Regions from separate parts of the Streptococcus sp. KHUD_012 genome, predicted to be linked through region 2. Evidence: predicted binding sites of a transcription regulator. Region 2 holds the regulator's gene; the other holds the start of a gene.
The links. Region 2 encodes Rex, which represses fermentation and respiration genes when NADH is low (regulators of the CRP and FNR family bind a similar motif). Its sites were predicted from a motif close to TTGTGAANTANTTCACAA; they were not measured.

Region 1: a site for Rex is predicted at 2,053-2,070, ahead of ABVF55_RS09325 (class II fructose-bisphosphate aldolase). Genes of this name have one in related genera too.

What each region holds. Positions count from the first base shown of each region.
Region 1 covers NZ_CP159355.1:1,911,777-1,921,761, forward strand. Annotated here, with positions in the region: gene ABVF55_RS09320 (alpha/beta fold hydrolase) at 101-1,039, opposite strand; gene ABVF55_RS09325 (class II fructose-bisphosphate aldolase) at 1,124-2,005, opposite strand; gene ABVF55_RS09330 (hypothetical protein) at 2,350-2,802, opposite strand; tRNA gene ABVF55_RS09335 (tRNA-Leu) at 2,883-2,968, opposite strand; gene ABVF55_RS09340 (CTP synthase) at 3,093-4,706, opposite strand; gene ABVF55_RS09345 (B3/B4 domain-containing protein) at 4,880-5,575, opposite strand; gene rpoE (DNA-directed RNA polymerase subunit delta) at 5,837-6,421, opposite strand; gene tig (trigger factor) at 6,648-7,931, opposite strand; gene ABVF55_RS09360 (TIGR01440 family protein) at 8,060-8,623, opposite strand; gene ABVF55_RS09365 (ECF transporter S component) at 8,627-9,097, opposite strand; gene ABVF55_RS09370 (bifunctional hydroxymethylpyrimidine kinase/phosphomethylpyrimidine kinase) at 9,087-9,848, opposite strand; gene truA (tRNA pseudouridine(38-40) synthase TruA) at 9,841-9,985, opposite strand, start outside.
Region 2 covers NZ_CP159355.1:1,331,462-1,341,446, reverse strand. Annotated here, with positions in the region: gene gyrA (DNA gyrase subunit A) at 1-1,678, shown strand, start outside; gene ABVF55_RS06385 (class A sortase) at 1,692-2,435, shown strand; gene ABVF55_RS06380 (hypothetical protein) at 2,615-2,893, shown strand; gene radC (RadC family protein) at 2,948-3,631, shown strand; gene ABVF55_RS06370 (redox-sensing transcriptional repressor Rex) at 3,834-4,481, opposite strand; gene ABVF55_RS06365 (DUF4649 family protein) at 4,612-4,827, opposite strand; gene ABVF55_RS06360 (DUF1831 domain-containing protein) at 4,829-5,176, opposite strand; gene ABVF55_RS06355 (cysteine desulfurase family protein) at 5,186-6,298, opposite strand; gene ABVF55_RS06350 (ribose-phosphate diphosphokinase) at 6,308-7,264, opposite strand; gene ABVF55_RS06345 (CYTH domain-containing protein) at 7,337-7,894, opposite strand; gene ABVF55_RS06340 (GTP pyrophosphokinase) at 7,990-8,661, shown strand; gene ABVF55_RS06335 (NAD kinase) at 8,645-9,463, shown strand; gene ABVF55_RS06330 (RluA family pseudouridine synthase) at 9,460-9,985, shown strand, end outside.

The sequences.
Region 1 (9,985 bases), 580 kb from region 2:
GTTAAGAAAAAGAATTTTTTTAATCGAGAAAATTAACGATTCTACTGTTAATCCTTCAGCATTTAATTATTATCATCAGTCTCAATGGATTTTTAAGCCCTCAATTATTCTCTAAAAATTTTTTAATACGAGAAACAATAGCATCGCTTTGATAATGATAGAGGTCGTGAGGTGCATCCATATAGTCGACTTGAACATTAGACTGGTCGCTTGCAAATCTCTCTGCATAACGTTGCCACTCTGATTGGCTAAAGGTCGTGCCTTCACCGTTAGAAACCAGGAGTAAGGCTGGAATTTTCGGATTAATGCTAGATGGAACTTTCTTGGCATTTTCCTTTGCCAAACGGGATTCATGAAGCATGGCTTGTGACATCAACTGCTTATATGCTAGTAATTTATATTGTTGTCGTTCAGTTTCAGTCAGAGTTGGATTTTTTATATAAAAGGACTCAGGGAAATAGCGTAATAAGCCAATCTTACTGCTCCAATAAGCCACAGTAAGCAAGGCCTGATTATCCTTTAAATCTTCATAACTCGCTGGCAAGGCCCAATCCAGACCAATCAAAGCCTTCACTTCATTTGGATATTTCTCTTGCCAAGCAAGACTCTCTAAACTAGCCATAGAATGCGAAATAATCACATAAGGACCTGAAACATGAGCTTGCGCCAAAGCTTGACGGGTCTCAGAAAGGACCTCCATCACATCTCTTGAACGATCACTATCTTCACTAAAACCATATCCTGCTCGCTCCACGACAACAACTTTGTATTTTTTGGATAGGGAATCTGATAGATTCTTAAAGTCTAAAATAGGAGAGGCGATACCTGCACCGGAAAGAAAAACGATTGTTTCAGATCCTTCTCCTTTAACAGAGACATTCATTCGATGTCCATTGACTGTAACTTGTTTACCAATGGGTGTTAGAAGCTTACTTTCATTTCGTAAACTAAATTGATGAAAAACAAATGTAGCACCTAAAAAGAGCAGGAGAAAGCTACAAACGATCCAGCTAAACTGTTTAAATTTTTTCATAGGCATATTGTACAAAAATTAAATCCCGGAAGCAACTTTTCCCATACAAAAAAACAAGATCCACATGGGACCTTGCTTTCCTGTTTTTAATTAAGCTTTGCCTTCTGAACCGAATACGTCGATACGTTCTTCAACAGCTGCTGTAATTGCTTCGAAACCTGGTTTCAAGAATTTACGTGGGTCGAAGAGTTTCTTCTTGTCGTATTCTGCTTCGTTTGCATCGTATTCACGTACGAATTGACGAGTAGCGTTTGCAAATGCGATTTGGCATTCAGTGTTCACGTTAACTTTTGCAACACCAAGTTTGATAGCTGCTTGGATTTGATCATCAGGGATACCTGATCCACCGTGCAATACGATTGGGAATCCTGGAACAGCTTCAGTCAATTTTTGCAAGTGGTCAAGGTGAAGACCTTTCCAGTTTGCTGGGTAAGGACCGTGGATGTTACCGATACCTGCAGCCAAGAAGTCGATTCCTGTAGCAACCATTGCTTTAGCGTCTTCGATTGGTGCCAATTCACCGTCACCGATGATACCGTCTTCTTCACCACCGATAGTACCAACTTCAGCTTCTACTGAGATACCTTTAGCATGAGCTTTTTCAACGACATCTTTCGCCAATTTAAGGTTTTCTTCAACTGGAAGGTGTGAACCGTCAAACATGATTGAAGTGTAACCAGCTTCGATACATTCAAGAGCATCGTCGTAGTGACCATGGTCAAGGTGAATAGCAACTGGTACAGTGATACCCATTGATTCTACAAGGTTTTCAATAAGGGCTTTACATACTTTGTAACCACCCATGTATTTAGCAGCACCCATAGAAGTTTGGATAAGTACTGGAGCTTTCTTAGCTTCTGCTGCACGCAAGATAGCTTGAGTCCACTCAAGGTTGTTTGTGTTAAATCCACCAACTGCATAACCATTGTCACGAGCTGCTTGGACAAATTTTTCTGCTGAAACGATTGCCATTAGTCATAGGCCTCCTATATATTTTTGTGGGGTTAATCCCACTTACATTGTTTATTTTATCACTTTTTAGATGAAATTGCTAGTTTTTCCTGTGCCTTTAAGCGATTTCTTACGATAAATGAGGAGGAACCCTCTCTCTCCTAAGACTTTCATCCTAGCAAATAAGTAAAAGAAGCTGGGACAAAAGTCCTAGCCTCTCAATTATTTTTGGATTGTCGAGCAAGACGCAGTGGTTGAGTGGGCTCTAATACGCTGATTTCTTCAGCTTTTACAGCCCTACTCAACTGTGCGGAGGTGGGACGACGAAATCGAATTCTAACGAATTACCGATTTCTGTCCCACTCTCAATTCTCTTCTTTAAAATTTTTTAGTGAAAGGAGAAAGGAAATCCCGCAAATCATAAGGGATACCGCTGCAACCCATTGAGAATAGAAATAAGCAGCAAATAACTGACTGTCGGTAAACATTTTCCCAAGAAGTCCGTTTACCAATCCCTCAAGAAAGGGAATATTCTCACACACAGCAAGGATTGAGGCAAGAAAGAGAATACTGCCCGCTATCAGAAAAAGATAAAGAATCCATTTTTTGATTCTTTTTTCATCTCTGAGCAGATACTTAGAAGCAATCGCCACTAAAAAAATGAAAACATTCCATATGTTTAAGGCGATAAAATATCTAAAAGTATCCTTGTATGCACCTATCCCCATCGCTAAAATCAGGATAGGACCGAAAAAATTAATGGCACTTCCCAATAGTGCAAAAAGGCCATCGGCCAATACCAGATCCTTTTTCTTCATGTTCTCACCTCATCTCACACCTATTCTACCACAAAGAAATTTGAAAACAAAAAAAGATAGCCGAAGCTATCTTGATCCGATGCGGAGAGAGGGACTTGAACCCTCACGACCTAAAGCGGTCACAGGATCCTTAGTCCTGCGCGTCTGCCAATTCCGCCATCCCCGCGATTGAGTACCTTACTAGTATATCAATCTTCTACTTTCTTGTCAAGATTTTTTTCAAACTTTTTTCAGAGTTTGTCATTTTTTCACAAAAAGGGAGCAGGTCCTTCGACCTGCTCCCTTGATTTTTATTTGCTATCGTGGTTTTCAACTGCCGCTGTGATAAAGGCTGTGTAAAGTCCTTCTGGGCGGTTTGGACGGCTTGACAATTCTGGGTGGTATTGGCAAGCAACAAAGAATTTGTTTTCTGGGATTTCAACGATTTCGACCAAACGGTTGTCTGGTGAAACGCCTGAGAAGACAAATCCTGCTTCTTCGAACTGTTCACGGAAAGCATTGTTAAACTCATAACGGTGACGGTGGCGACGTTGTACCACTTCTTGATTGTCATAGGCAGCTGCTGCTTTTGATCCTCGTTTGAGTTTAGAAGGGTAAAGACCGAGACGGAGCGTTCCACCCATGTCTTCCACATCGATTTGGTCCCGCATGATATCGATAATTGGATACTTGGTTTCTGGATCCAATTCGGATGAATTAGCCCCTTCCAAACCTAAAACGTGACGGGCAAATTCGATACAGGTTAACTGCATACCCAAGCAGACACCCAACATTGGGACGTCTTGTTCACGCGCATACTTGATGGCTTGAATTTTGCCTTCTGTTCCCCGTTGACCAAAACCACCTGGGACGATGATCCCATCCGCATCTCCAAGGAGTTCTGCCACATTCTCAGCTGTCACATCATTGGCATTGACCCAATTAATCTTGACTTCTGCATCATTGGCGTACCCTGAGTGCTTCAAGGCCTCAACGACAGAAATGTAGGCATCTTGCAATTCTACGTATTTCCCAACCAAGGAAATCTTGACCTGCTTCTTGAGGTTCATGACCTTGTCGACCATCGCAGACCATTCTGTCATATCTGCTGCAGGAACATCCAATTTCAAATGGTCACAAACGATTTGGTCCATATTTTGTGCTTGCAAGTTCAATGGGATTTGGTACAAATGTTCCACATCCAGTGACTCGATGACAGCTTCTGGTGCGACATCACAGAATTGAGCCAACTTGTTCTTAATTCCTTGACCCGCTGGTTTTTCTGTACGGATGACCAACATATTTGGTTGAATCCCAAGACCACGCAATTCTTTCACAGAGTGTTGCGTCGGCTTGGTTTTCATTTCTCCCGCAGCCTTCAAGTAAGGAAGAAGGGTGGTGTGGATGTACATAACGTTTTCAGCACCAACATCTGCCTTCATTTGACGAAGAGCTTCAAGGAACGGAAGGGATTCAATGTCTCCAACTGTTCCCCCGACTTCTGTGATGATGACATCTGAATCCGTCGTCGTCGCTGCTCGTTTGATCTTTTCTTTCAAGGCATCTGTAATATGAGGAATCACCTGTACAGTCGCGCCCAAGTATTCTCCGCGACGTTCCTTACGAAGGACTTCGCTATAAATTTTCCCTGTCGTCACATTTGAGTACTTATTCAGATTGATATCAATGAAGCGTTCATAGTGACCAAGGTCCAAGTCTGTCTCTGCGCCATCATCTGTGACAAATACTTCCCCGTGTTGGTAAGGGCTCATCGTCCCTGGGTCAATATTGATATAAGGGTCAAATTTTTGGATGGTCACTTTCAATCCACGATTTTTGAGCAAGCGACCAAGACTTGCTGCGACAATCCCTTTCCCGATGGATGATACGACACCACCCGTGACAAAAATATATTTTGTTGACATGTGCTTTCCTCTTCTTCTAATGTTGTAGAGGCCATTCCTCTTTGCAGAAAAAACAAAAATAGCTCCCTAATCCTTAGGGAGCTCCGACCTCAAAATGAGGTGCCCGAACAATATCTTACCGCAAATGGTCTACTTTGTCAAATTGAAAATTTCATGAAAATTATTTTCTCTGTTTACACGACCTTTTCCACTCCATTTTGTGTGACGAGAAATTTCTCAAATTGAAGCTGAGGCATGCAAAGAGCAAGGTCCTTGTGGATTCTTTCTAGCGCTTCTAAACGCATCTCGACTGACGTCTCGGTATTTCCTTGGATGACAAAGAGGGCGTTTTGCGTAGTCTCCTCAAATTTGTAATGGTCACTATCGCGTACATCCAACCAAGCCAGAACTCCTTTTTGATCCCGGTAGACAGGATCTGTCGGTGCGACATGTTTTTCACTAGAAAGGATAGGGAGAAAGAGATCGTCTCTTTGACTCAGTGTAAATTCAATCGGTCCCTCAATCTTATCTAGGTCATGTCCTCCGATCGCGAGAAAAGACTTCAGCGATTCGACATTATAGATATCGATGATGCTATTGATCTGAGGAAGAGCTCCTCGATGCTGGATGTTTCGGATAAGAGCTAGGACTGTTGGTGGATTTTTCTTGATGCTACGCCCTACTTTTTGCAAAAGGTCTGTATACCCTTTAATGACAGGAGATGCCACTACTTCTTCTGTCTGACACTGGAGCGCCCATTGTTCAAGCTCTTTCTTCTTTTCAAGAAAAGAAGGGAGCAAAACTGCTTGAGGATCCACATTTCTAGCAATTCCGACCACAACTGTATCAATACCAAGAGCTACTAAACTTTGATCTAAACGAAAGTCCATCTGGAACACCTCCTATTGGGAAACCTTACACGTTTATCATACGACATTTCATCACTTTTTTCAATGCAAACAAAAAGAGAGTGGGACAGAAATCGGTAATTCGTTAGAATTTGATTTCGTCGTCCCACCTCCGCACAGTTGAGTAGGGCTGTAAAAGCTGATAGAATCAGCGTAGTAGAGCCCACTCAACCACTGCGTCTTGCTCGACAATCCAAAAATAATTGAGAGGCTAGGACTTTTGTCCCAGCCTCTTCTTATGTTTTATTCTTCTTCCTCGTCTTCAGAATCCTCTTCTTCGTCGTCTTCTTCGCTTAATTCAACTTCCTCACCCAAATCATCCGGTACGATTTCATTTATTTCAGCATCGTAAGCTTCGACTTCACTCTTTTCATCGTCTGGATTTTCTTCATCATATGAAAGAGCTGGATCTGCTTCGTAAACTTCTTCGTCTTCTGGATCGTCGTCGTTGTAGTCGATCGCATCTTCGTCTCCATCCATGAAGGCATTGACACGTTTTTTCTTCCGTTTCTTAGGAGTTTCATCTTCGTCTGTTTCTTCAAGAGCGATGATTTCTTCGTCAACTTCATCGATGGCATACCATGAACGAAGACCCCATTTGTTATCTCCAAGTGGGATAAAGCTTCCATCTACATTCAATTCTGTGTAGAACAATGGAAGAGCTTCACGGATCTCGCTGTTTGATTTTTCAAGGTAATTTTGAATTTCATTTACAAGATCGCTAAAGTACATTTCATGGTCACGTCCGCGTAATTCTAAAATCGCACGCGCCACTTCAATCATAGAAAGTTCACTTTTTTCTTGTCCAGCAAATACTTCTAATTCCAAGGGTAAATCTCCTTATGTTTCATTTCCTAAATGGAGAAGGATCCGGTCTTAAACCTCATCCTATCCTCAATGATAGATTGAAAACTTCTCGTCACTAAATCTATCACGCATTTTATCGTTACACTCTATTGTACGATAAATTTCCCCTTTCGTCAAAGGAAAATTCCAGGATTCTCCATGAAATCATAAAAAAGAAGAGCCTCACGGCTCTTCTTTTTTATCTCAATTATTTTACTTTTGCTGTGCTTGTGATCACGTTCACTGCTTTCTTCACTGTGATGTCATGTTTCAACATTTCTGGTGAAAGAAGGTTGCGAACTTGTTCAACTGGCATGTTGTAATCTGCTGCCAATTGTTCGATTTCAGCGTTGATTTCTTCTTCAGTTGCTTCGAAGCCTTCTGCTTTCGCTACTGCTTCAACCACAAGGTTTGTCTTCGTACGGCTTTCAGCTTCTGCTTCATATTGTTTGTGAAGATCTTCTTGAGTTGTTCCAGTGATTTGGAAGTACATTTCAGGTGAGATACCTTGACGTTGCATGTTTCCAAGGAACTCGTTGATTGAACGGTGTACTTCTTCGTGGATCATTTCTTCTGGAAGGTCAACGATTTCAGCATTTTCAACTGCAAGATCGATTGCTGCTGCTTCTACTGCATCATTGTATGCTTCTTCTTTAGCTGCTGCCAATTCTTTGCGGTATTTTTCTTTCAATTCGTCAAGAGTTTCAACTTCTTCGTCGATGTCTTTTGCCAATTCATCGTCAAGAGCTGGTACTTCTTTTGCTTTTACTTCGTGGATAGTTGTCACGAATTTCGCTTCTTTACCTGCAAGGTCAGCTGCTTGGTAGTCTTCTGGGAAGGTTACGATCACATCAACTGTTTCACCAGCAGAGTGTCCAACCAATTGGTCTTCGAAACCTGGGATGAATTGTCCTGAACCAAGTCCAAGTGAGAAGTTGTCACCTTTACCACCGTCGAATTCAACACCGTCGATAGAACCTACGAAGTCGATCACAACTGTGTCACCTTCTGCTGCAGCACCTTCTTTAACAACCAATTCAGCCAAGTTGTTGCGTTCGCGTTCGATACGAGCATCCACATCAGCGTCTGTTACTTCTTTAGAAACTTCTACTGATACTTCAAGGTCTTTGTAAGCACCCAATTTAACTTCAGGTTTTGTGACAACAGCTGCTGTCAATGTCCAGTCTTGACCTTTTTCCATAGATACAACATCGAAAGTTGGTTGTGCTACAACTTCGATTCCAGCTTCTTTAACAGCTGCTTCATATGCTGCTGGAAGAAGATCGTTCAAAGCATCTTGGTAAAGTGCTTCTTCACCAAAACGTTGGTTGAAGATTGGACGTGGAATATGACCTTTACGGAATCCAGGTACGTTCAAAGTTTTCTTAACTGACTCAAACACACGGTCCAAAGCAGGTTTGATTTGCTCTTGGCTGATTGTGAAAGTCAATACACCGTGGTTAGTTTCTTTGTTTTCAAATGATACAGACATTCTGTCTCTCCTTAAAATAATATAGTCATTCCTTATAATTTTACCACAAAACTTTGAAATTGCAAGTTTTAAAACGTTTTTGCCTCTCTTTTCATCCAAAAAAACTAGCCCTTTAAAGCTAGTTCTGATTATGATTTTCGGATGGGATCATCGAGGTAGAGAGCACGGGCACCGCCGATCAATTTTGGCCGACTGGCGAGGGCTGTGACATGGGCTCCACCTAGTTCACGCAAGATAGGGCGAATTGGAACTTGCACGTGTTTGACGTGCATCCCCACCGAGGTATCTCCGATGTCTAACCCCGCTTGAGCTGTGATAAATTCTACTTCAACAGGATCCTTGAAATACTTGAAAGCAGCGAGTTGTCCAGCTCCCCCTGCATGGAGACTTGGAAGGACATTGACGATTTCTAACTCCTTCTTGTCTGCCAATTCCCGCTCGACCACCAAGGCGCGATTGAGGTGCTCACATCCTTGTACCGCTAGATAAATCCCTCTTGGATTCAACTCATCTAGCAAGGCCTGGACAATAGCTTCAGCAATGTCGATGTTCGAAGCCTTTCCAATTTGCCCTCCTGCAACTTCACTTGAAGACATCCCGAGAACTAGAATCTGTCCCTGATGGAGACGGCTTTTTGCCAAAACATCTACCAGGATTTCTTTTGTATCCTTCTTCAGTTGCTCCAAATCCATGAATTAGTTTCCTTTCTTTTGGAAGGCATAATAGACCACATAGCCTAAAGCCATTCCGACAAAATTCTGAGCAAGGTTATTTGGAATGTCCGAGATAGCAGCTCCCCATCCATTGCCTAAAAGGAGGGCAGAAGCTAGTGCGTAACCGCCTACCATGACGACTGTCGCAAGAAGCAAGCCTAAGTAACGGGCTTTTCCCTTGAAGCCAGCGAAATAGCCTTGCCCCCCGTGAAAGAGGAGACTAAAGAACATCCACTGAGGATAGCCTGAAATGAGGTCGAGTAGAAAAGCTCCGACACCACCTACAATCGCACCTTCCTTGCGTCCAAAATAGAAGGCTGTAAAATACACTCCAAGATCTAACAGGGTGACAATCCCTGTGGGAGTTGGGAGTTTGGTATAGTAGCCAAGTACAACTGTCAAGGCTGTCAAAATGGAAAGGCGGGCAATGAGTTGAGTTCGATTAGATGTCATATTGTACTACTCCATACTGGTCTGAATGTTGAATCGCTTGGAAGACAAAGTCTTTAGAAGCTTTGACAGCTTCAAGCGGTGATTTTCCTTTCACCAACTGGCTGGAAATGCTAGACGCAAAGGTACAACCAGCTCCTGTATTGTTCTTTTCTAAGACTGGCTCTTCAATGACGGTGAAGTCTGTCCCATCATAAAAGACATCGATGGCCTTTTCTTTATTGAGACGATTGCCTCCTTTGACCACGACATTCGCTGCTCCTAATTCGTGGAGCTTGCGCGCTGCCTCCTTCATATCGTCGAGCGATTGAATCTTGCTTTGGGTCAAGATCTCAGCTTCTGGTAAGTTTGGCGTGATGATGGTCACATAAGGGAAGAACTTAATCAATTCGTCTCGAAGAGCTGAAACTTCTACATCATGACTTTCCTTGCAGACCAAGACAGGATCTAGTACCACAGGAATCTCCGCATGGGCTTTGACATAGTCCAAAGCCAAGTCTGCCACTTCAACATTTGGCAAAAGACCGAGTTTAATAGCAGAAAAAGGAACATCTTTGAGGGAGTTGAGCTGTTGAGCAAAGGTCGTCGAATCCACCGGAATCACTTCAAAACCGTGCTCCGTCATAGCGGTCAAACAAGTCACCGCTACAAAACCATGCTGTTTGTTAGTCGTATAAGTTGCAAGGTCTGCGTGAAGACCTCCCCCACTAAAAATATCATTTCCTGAAATAGCTAGAATCAATTCATTACTCATAACGGATCTCCTTTAAATATAAGCCATTTGGCGCTGCTGTAGGACCTGCAAGATTGCGGTCCTTCTTTTCCAAAATCAGATCGATCTGCTCGATCGGCATCCGATCATTTCCAATCTTCAACAAAGTTCCCACCATA
Region 2 (9,985 bases):
GTTCCCTTATATGGTTAATAAAACCAAGGTTCACGAGCACATCGTTCGCTTGGTGCAAGAAAAACGGATCGAAGGGATTACAGCTGTACGTGATGAATCAAACCGTGAAGGGATTCGTTTTGTGATTGAGGTCCGCCGAGATGCTTCGGCTAACGTTATTTTGAACAACCTCTTTAAGATGACGCAAATGCAAACCAATTTTGGATTCAATATGTTGGCGATCCAAAATGGTGTTCCAAAGATTCTTTCTCTTCGCCAAATTTTAGGGGCTTATATTGAGCACCAGAAAGAAGTGGTGACTCGACGGACCATCTTTGATAAAGAAAAAGCGGAAGCACGTGCCCATATCTTAGAAGGTTTGCTGATTGCCTTGGATCACATCGATGAAGTGATCCGGATTATCCGCAATAGCCAGACAGACGCTGAAGCACAAGCTGAATTGATGGCTAAGTTCAAGCTCTCTGAACGTCAAAGCCAAGCTATTTTGGACATGCGTCTTCGTCGTTTGACCGGTTTGGAACGAGACAAGATCCAAAGTGAATACGATGATTTGGTTGCCTTGATTGCTGATTTGGCTGACATTTTGGCGAAGCCAGAACGTGTGGCGACCATCATCAAGGAAGAATTGGAAGAAGTCAAACGCAAGTTTGGCGATGCTCGCCAAACTGAGTTGATGATCGGAGAAGTCCTTTCTCTTGAAGATGAGGATTTGATCGAAGAAACAGATGTCTTAATCACCCTTTCTAATAAAGGTTACATCAAACGTTTGGACCAAGCGGAATTTACGGCTCAAAAACGTGGTGGACGTGGTGTTCAGGGAACTGGTGTCAAAGATGATGACTTTGTCCGTGAACTGGTCTCTACGAGCACCCATGATCATTTGCTCTTCTTTACCAATAAAGGGCGTGTCTATCGTCTGAAAGGTTATGAGATTCCAGAATATGGCCGGACAGCTAAAGGATTACCAATCGTCAACCTCTTAAAATTGGACGAAGGTGAATCTATTCAAACCATTATCAATGTGGAGCAAGACCGCAGTGACGAAGCTTATCTCTTCTTTACGACGCGACAAGGTTTAGTCAAACGGACCAATGTAGCTGAATTTTCAAATATTCGTCAGAACGGTCTCAAAGCTCTGAATCTGCGTGATGAGGATGAATTAATCAATGTCTTCCTTACAGATGGCAATGCTGACGTTATTATCGGTACCAAGTATGGTTATTCTGTCCGCTTTAATGAGGCTGTAGTCCGCAATATGGGACGTTCTGCCACTGGTGTACGTGGTGTGAATCTCCGTGATGGAGACAAGGTTGTTGGAGCAAGTGTTATCACCGATCAGGACGAAGTATTGGTCATTACTGAAAAAGGGTATGGTAAGCGGACAATGGCTGGCGAATACCCAACCAAGGGCCGTGGTGGTAAAGGAATCAAAACAGCCAATATTACAGAGAAAAATGGTCCGTTAGCTGGTCTTTTAACCGTTAAAGGGGATGAAGATCTGATGATCATTACCGATACCGGAGTTATGATCCGGACAGGTGTGGCTAACATTTCTCAAACGGGTCGTTCGACTCAGGGTGTGAAAGTCATGAGACTGGATCAGGATGCGAAAATTGTGACCTTTACAACTGTACAACCTGATGAAAAAGATGAAGAAGTAGTGGAAGAAAACGAATAGATAAGGGGACAGCATGTCACGCAAAAGAAAAAAGAAAAAGAGTTTACGTAATACTCTTATCAACATCGTTGCAACACTTTTGATTATTCTCTCGCTTCTCTTAATTTTCAATGCTCCGATCCGCAATATGATCATGGTTTGGCATACCAATCAATACCAGGTTAGCAAGGTCGATAAAAAGACTATTGATAAAAACAAAGAAGTGAAGACGAGCTTTGATTTCAAACATGTCCAGTCACTCTCGACGGAAGCCGTGATCAATGCCCAATGGCAGGCTCAAAAACTTCCTGTAATTGGGGGGATTTCGATTCCTGAATTGAACATGAACCTTCCAATTTTTAAAGGACTCGAAAACGTAGCCCTTTACTATGGAGCAGGGACTATGAAGGAAAACCAAGTCATGGGACAAGGCAATTATTCTCTTGCTAGTCACCACGTATTTGGCCTTACTGGAGCAAATGCCATGCTGTTCTCACCATTAGAGAAAGCCAAGGCTGGTATGAAGATCTACATCACGGACAAAGAAAAAATCTATACTTATGTCATCTCGTCTGTTGAGACAGTGACTCCAGACCGTGTAGATGTCATTCAAGATCGTGAAGGTATTAATGAAATCACCTTGGTGACCTGTGAGGATGCTGCAGCGACTTACCGTACGATTGTAAAAGGAAACTTGGAAACCTCTGTTGACTATGACAAGGCTCCAAAGGACATCCTGGATTCATTCAGCAAGTCTTATAATCAAATGCAACTTTAAGAAATAAAGCCCGAGGCAGAGATGCCGGGGCTTTTTTCTTTATAGTATGGCATGAAATAACTAAAGGATTCTTGTAAAATTGTAAGCGATTGGTAATATAATGTAAGGAATTTATCATAATATTGAGGGAAAATAGGTATATAATAAGAGGAGAAAGAGTATGATAAGGAGGTAGAATAGTGACAAAAGAGCGAATTTATCATCTCTTGCATCATTTCTATAATCTCTTAATAAATGATTTTCCACGAAATGGATTAATTACGAAAGGAATCTACGAAGTAGAGCAAGTCTACCAAACCTTAGAAGCCATTCCTCAGAGTCAGGAGTACTTGATCCGCTGTGAAATTCAACAGTTTTTAAAGGAGCTTGAACAAGTTCAAACAGGTTATCAGATCCGCTTTAATAAAGATGAAGTCTTAGTGTTAGATGATTTGAAGCAAGAAATCGCCAGTAAATAATGAAAGGTCGTTATTTTCTCAATTTATTACGAATTAATAAGTGAGGAGGAAATTATGTACGACATATCATTTATTGAACCATCTTTGCTTCCTAGGGAGCGCTTAGTTTCTGAAGGGGTGGATAAGCTAAGTCATCAGGAATTGTTATCCATTCTCTTACGGACAGGTAACAAGCAAAAAAGCGTTTATGAGATTGCACAAGGTCTTTTGAGCTCGGTAAATAGTTTAAAGGAGTTAGGGCAATTAACCCTAGAGGAGCTACAGGAAATCTCTGGCATTGGGCGAGTGAAGGCCATCGAACTTCAGGCTGTTATTGAGTTTGGACGAAGGATTCATAAAGATGAACTAATGAGTTCCGAACAAATCATGAGTAGTCAGAAATTGGCCCATAAAATTCAACAGGAAATTGGCCATAAAAAGCAGGAGCACCTGGTTGCCCTCTATTTGAATACACAGAATGAAATTATTCATCAGCAGACCATTTTTATTGGAACCGTGAATCGAAGTATTGCGGAGCCACGTGAAATCCTGCATTATGCACTGAAGCACATGGCAACCTCTATCATCTTGGCGCACAATCATCCATCTGGTGCCGTATTTCCAAGTAAAAATGATGATGAAGTAACGCATCGAGTCATAGAGGCCTGTGAAGTGATGGGCTTAACACTACTAGATCACTTGATTGTATCTGAGGAAAACTATTATAGTTACCGTGAAGAAACCGATTATTTGGTATAAAAAAGAGAGTGGGACAGAAATCGGTAATTCGTTAGAATTCGATTTCGTCGTCCCACCTCCGCACAGTTGACTAGGGCTGTAAAAGCTGTTAAAATCAGCGTAGTAGAGCCCACTCAATCACTGTGTCTTGCTCGACAATCCAAAAATAATTGAGAGGCTAGGACTTTTGTCCCAGCCTCTTTTCTTGTTAATGTATAAGTCTTTATTCTTCATTTTTACGCATGAAATAAAGGAGTGTTTGCAATTCACTAGTGAGATCGACATATTGGACAACAACGTCTTTAGGAACTGTCAGATGGACCGGAGAAAAGCTTAGAATTCCTTTGACACCGGCATCTACTAAAAGACTAGCAACTTCCTGCGCTTTAATACTTGGGACAGTTAAAATTGCTGTTTGAATGCCTTCTTTTTTGAGATTCTCTTTGATCGTAGAAATCCCATAAATGGGGATCCCATCCTTACTTTTGGTATTAATCAGTTCATGATCATCTACATCAAAAGCCATGACAATTTTCATCTTATTGCGTTCATGGAAGCGATAGTTGAGGAGCGCACTTCCCATATTTCCGATCCCCACAATAGCGACATTGGTAATGGCATTGTCATTTAAGAGATCGGCAAAGAAGTTCATCAGTTTTTTTACGTCATAACCAAATCCACGTCTTCCTAATTCACCAAAATATGAGAAATCTCGTCGAACAGTAGCAGAGTCAATCCCAATTGCATCAGCAATTTGCTTGGAATTGGCGCGCTCTATTTTTTCAGAGTTAAAGCGTTTAAAAATGCGGTAGTAGAGCGATAAGCGTTTTGCTGTTGCGCGTGGAATTGGAGTATTTTTATCATGTTTCACAATATCACAACCTTTCCCTCTTATTGTATAGGAAGATTGTGAAAAAATCAACTATCTAGAACGCTTTTTCAAAAATATTTTTGTCTAAAGAAAAAGCTGATGGCGATGGAAGAGTTCCATCAGCATCAGCTTAGTTTTCAGCTTGTTCTACCTTTTTCAGATAAGCATAGAGCCCATCGACTCGACCTGTATAGGGAAGCTTTTGTCCCTTATATTCAATGGAAACAATTGAGTAAGAGTCAGGCAAGGTTACACAGCCTGAAAAAGCAAGGATACAAGCCGCAAGGTCAGTATAAGTAGTAGTTCGTTCTACTTGATAAGCATCGATATAAGTTAGGGTTACCATATTAGACCTCTGTTTTGTTAAAAATTTCTCTTTCGACAAGACTATCCATTAGGAAATAAAATTTTTGTTGGATAATGTCATTTTCTGGATTTTTAAAGATATTAACCAGACGAAGCCCAGATTTGTCTGTAATATTGATTTTAAAACCTGTGAGGTCTTTGTTGAAGATAATTTTAAGCAAGAAGCCTTCACCGCTATTTGGAACAGCTTCAAGCAAACGATTTAATTCGTAATTTCCAACTTTTGTAACAGCAAATGTATTGTCACGTAAGGTATATTTTTTTACATTTGGGTGTAGACTATAGGTATATTTGCAGTCTTTCAATGAAACACTTGTTTCAAAAGCCATATTGTTCTCCTATGATAAAATTTCTTTTAGTGTTGCGAGGAAGTCTTGAACTTCCTCTACGGTATTGAGTTCTGAAAAACTAATTCTAAGGGATTCTTTTAGGCGTGAGCTATCTTTCCCATAGAGTGCCTTTAGGACATGGCTAGGTTGAACTGTACCAGCGGTACAAGCAGAACCTGTAGAGACAGAAATTCCAGCAAGATCGAGTCGCATCAATAATACATCATTTTGGACGCCTGGGAAGCCAAGATTCCAAACAAATGGGAGATGATCGTCATTCGCATTTACGTAGTAGTCGTAGTCTGTTAAACCATTAACTAGTTCTTGGCCAAGTTTTTGAACCTGGTTGAAATTTTCTTCTTGATGAAGTGTAGCTTGCTGAAGCGCGGTTGCCATCCCGACAATAGAAATGAGATTTTCCGTACTGGCTCTCATCTTACTTTCCTGATCCCCACCATGTAAAAGATTATCAAAATCTGGGGAGGTTGCATAAAGGAAACCGACGCCCTTTGGTCCATGGAATTTGTGGGCAGAAGCACTGAGAAAATCAATTCCCAACTCTTCAGGATAGACAGGGACCTTTCCGATTGCTTGGACAGCATCAACGTGAAAGGCAGCTGGATGATCTTTTAAGAGTTCTCCGATTTCTTTAATCGGAAGAAGATCGCCTGTCTCGTTATTGGCAAACATGGTAGAGACAAGAATGGTATCCGGTCTAAGAGCCGCCTTGATATCACTAGCCTTAATGCGTCCATCTCTTGGTTGGACGATCGTAACTTCAAATCCGAAACGTTCTACAAGATATTCGATGGGTTCAAGAACCGCATGGTGTTCCAAAGCGGTCGTAATGATGTGTTTGCCATCTGCTTGGTGTTTCAAGCAGTAGCCTTTTATAACGGTATTATTACTTTCTGATCCACCTGAAGTGAAGAAAATACGATTTGGAAGAGTATGGAGAGACTGAGCAATTTGCTCGCGAGATTCTCGGAGAAGTTTACTAGCCATCCGTCCATGAGCATGAAGGCTCGATGGATTTCCAAATGTGGTCTTCATAGTTTCAGACATTTTATCAATGACTTCAGGTAGAAGGGGAGTTGTTGCGGCATTATCAAAATATATCACATTAAGACCTTATTTCTTGTGGTAGGCAAATAGAGGACTAACAGGTTTTCTTTCTTGAATGCGAACAATAGCTTCAGCGATCAGTTCGCTAGCTGTCAGATAGTTAATATTTTTTGGAGTTGGTCCGTTTGGAGCGACAGAATCAGTTACTAAGATTTCTTTGATCGGAGCTTGGTCTAATAATTCAACAGCACCTTTTACAAATAAACCATGGCTTGATACAGCATAAATTTCAGTAGCACCTTCGCGTTCGACGATTTTCGCAGCTTCTGAGAATGTCTTACCAGTATTGAGGATATCGTCAATCAAGATCGCTTTCTTATCTTTGACATCCCCGATAATATAGCCATAATCACGGTTCGCATCATCTTGCTCGTAATCAATGATCGCAATCGGTGCATCAAGATATTCTGCTAAACTGCGAGCTCGTTTGACACCAGAGTTTTTAGGGCTGACGACTACGACATCAGGACCAGTTAGACCTTTGTTGATGTAGTGTTCTGCAAAAAGTGGAATGGTAAAGAGGTTATCCACGGCAATATCGAAGAAACCTTGGACTTGCACTGCATGGAGATCCAGTGTGACGACACGATCCACCCCAGCTTTGACCAACATATTTGCGACAAGCTTAGCAGTAATTGGTTCGCGAGGAGCAGCAGTCCGGTCTTGGCGGGCATAGCCGAAGTAAGGCATGACCACATTGACAGTATTTGCGCTGGCCCGTTGGCAAGCATCCACCATAATTAAGAGTTCCATCAAGTGATTGTTGACAGGGAAACTGGTTGATTGAATGATATAAATATCATATCCACGAACACTTTCCTCAATATTGACTTGGATTTCACCATCTGAGAATTGACGGGATGAAATTTTCCCAAGTGGAACCCTAGCATGATCCGCGATTTTTTGCGCAATCTCTGGATTTGAATTGAGAGAGAAGAGCTTCATATTTTTTTTATCTGACATGTGATTCCAACCTCATTTAGATTTTTGATCTTAGCACTATTTTAGCAAAAATTTGCGATAATTTCAGCTATTTTACAACCTTTCCGCCAATCTGGCGATTTTATTTTTTGCAGCTTTGTAGACGATTCCATGCTCTTTGATGAACTGATGGAAATTTTCTTCCTGTTCAGCAGTTTCGACCTCGATTTCCAACTCATAATCTTCAGTGTCTAGATAGAGACTGTGGTCTAGTGCTACCAAGCCTGCAGCTGTTTCTTTTTCGAAGCGTTCTGTTGTAAGGCTTCCCCAGACAGCGAGTTGCTCAACGGGGATTTCTTTAGAGATCAAGAGATTTTTGATTTCTCCGTCAGGAAACTGTTGGTGTTGAAGGATCGTCTCGGTTTCTTCTGTGCTGAGGTTTTGATTGTACTCGAAATGGCCAACTGCCTCAGGGACTTTGAGAGTCAACTCAGCTTGATCTGTGAAAGTACGCACCCGCAAGGCCATTTTTTCCTTACGGATGAGCTGGTCGGGGGTATCGATATAGTGATTGGTTTGGACAACCAATTCTGTATCATCAAAAAGTGGAAGGAGGGATTGGTATTCCTCCTTGTCTAGCAAGGTTTTGTATTCAATTTCTAAATGGTTCATTTTGTAGTCCTTTGCTTTTTTTCGAAAGCGATTCATGATATAATAAGAGATGTGTTTATTGTATACAAAAATGGTTCAGATTACAAGGTGGTAGGATGGCAATTGATTGGGAAAACTTCTTAGATCCATATATCCAAGCAGTTGGAGAATTGAAAATCAAACTGCGTGGGATTCGTAAGCAATATCGTAAGCAACAAAAGCATTCTCCAATTGAGTTTGTCACAGGACGGGTCAAACCGATTGAAAGTATCCGTGAGAAGATGATCCGAAGAAATATTTCTGAAGAAAATCTGGCTCAGGATATGCAAGATATTGCTGGTCTTCGCATCATGGTTCAGTTTGTGGACGATGTGGATGAGATCCTAGAGGTTCTGAGACAACGGCAGGATATGCGCGTGGTCCAAGAGCGAGACTATATCCGCCACAAGAAATCAAGTGGCTACCGGAGTTACCACGTCGTGGTCGAGTACCCGGTCGATACCATTGATGGAAATGAAACGATCTTAGCAGAGATTCAAATTCGGACCTTGTCCATGAATTTTTGGGCAACCATTGAACACTCGCTCAATTATAAATATAAAGGAGACTTTCCAGACGAGATCAAAAAACGCTTAGAGACGACAGCAAACCTGGCCTATCTCTTGGATGAAGAGATGGGGGCAATTCGGGATGCGATTCAGGAGGCTCAAGCCCTGTTTGATCCACTTCATCGTAAGTTAAATGATGGCGTTGGAAATAGTGATGACACAGATGAAGACTACAGGTAAAAAAGTATCCATTATTCGCAATCGCAAGCGTCAAAGCGAAGAGGTTTTTCAGCAATTGCGCTACAAACTTCGGAAAAATAATTTTATTTTGACGGAGAAGCACCCGGATATTGTGATTTCAATTGGTGGCGATGGGATGTTGCTATCGGCCTTTCACAAGTATGAACACCAGTTGGATCGGGTGCGATTTGTTGGCGTCCATACCGGACACTTAGGATTCTATACGGATTACTTAGACAGTGAAATCGATAAGCTGGTTGAGAACTTAAAATATGATACAGGCGCTAAGGTTTCCTACCCTATTTTGAATGTCAAGATTACTTTCGAAAATGGGGAAACCCGTACCATGAGAGCGTTGAACGAAGCAACGATTAAGAGAAGCGACCGGACCATGGTTGCCGATCTCACGATTAATGGAGTGGATTTTGAGCGCTTCAGAGGAGACGGGATTACCGTTTCGACTCCGACAGGAAGTACGGCATACAACAAATCCTTGGGAGGAGCAGTCCTTCACCCAACTATTGAGGCGCTGCAGATTGCTGAGATCGCCAGTCTCAACAACCGTGTTTATCGTACCTTGGGTTCTTCTGTCATTGTCCCTAAAAAGGATAAGATCGAGATTACACCGACGAGACCTGGCTTCCACATTATCTCTGTTGACAATTCAACCTATTCTTACCGTAATATTGCAAAGGTAGAATACCAGATTGACAACCATAAGATTAATTTTGTGGCAAGCTCCAGTCACACCAGCTTCTGGAATCGGGTCAAGGATGCCTTTATCGGAGATGATAGAGAATGAGATTTGAATTCATTGTCGATGAGCATGTCAAGGTCAAGACCTTCCTGAAAAAGCATGAGGTTTCTAAGGGTCTCTTAGCAAAGATTAAGTTTCGTGGTGGCCAGATCCTTGTCAATGGACGTCCGGAGAATGCGATTTATTTGTTGGATATTGGGGATCGCTTAGTCATTGATATTCCAGCAGAAGAAGGGTTCGAAACCCTAAAACCCATGGATCGGCCTTTGGATATTTTATTTGAAGATGATCATTTTTTGGTCTTAAACAAACCCTTTGGGATTGCTTCTATTCCAAGTGCGATTCATTCCAATACCTTAGCCAATTTTGTAAAAGGCTACTATGTGAAGCAGGGCTACGAGAACCAGCAGGTTCACATTGTCACTCGCCTGGACAAGGATACAAGTGGCGTTATGCTCTTTGCCAAACATGGCTATGCCCATGCCCGCTTGGATAAGCAATTGCAGTCTAAAACGATTCAGAAACGTTATTACGCCTTGGTCAAGGGATCTGGGGAGCTTGATCCTG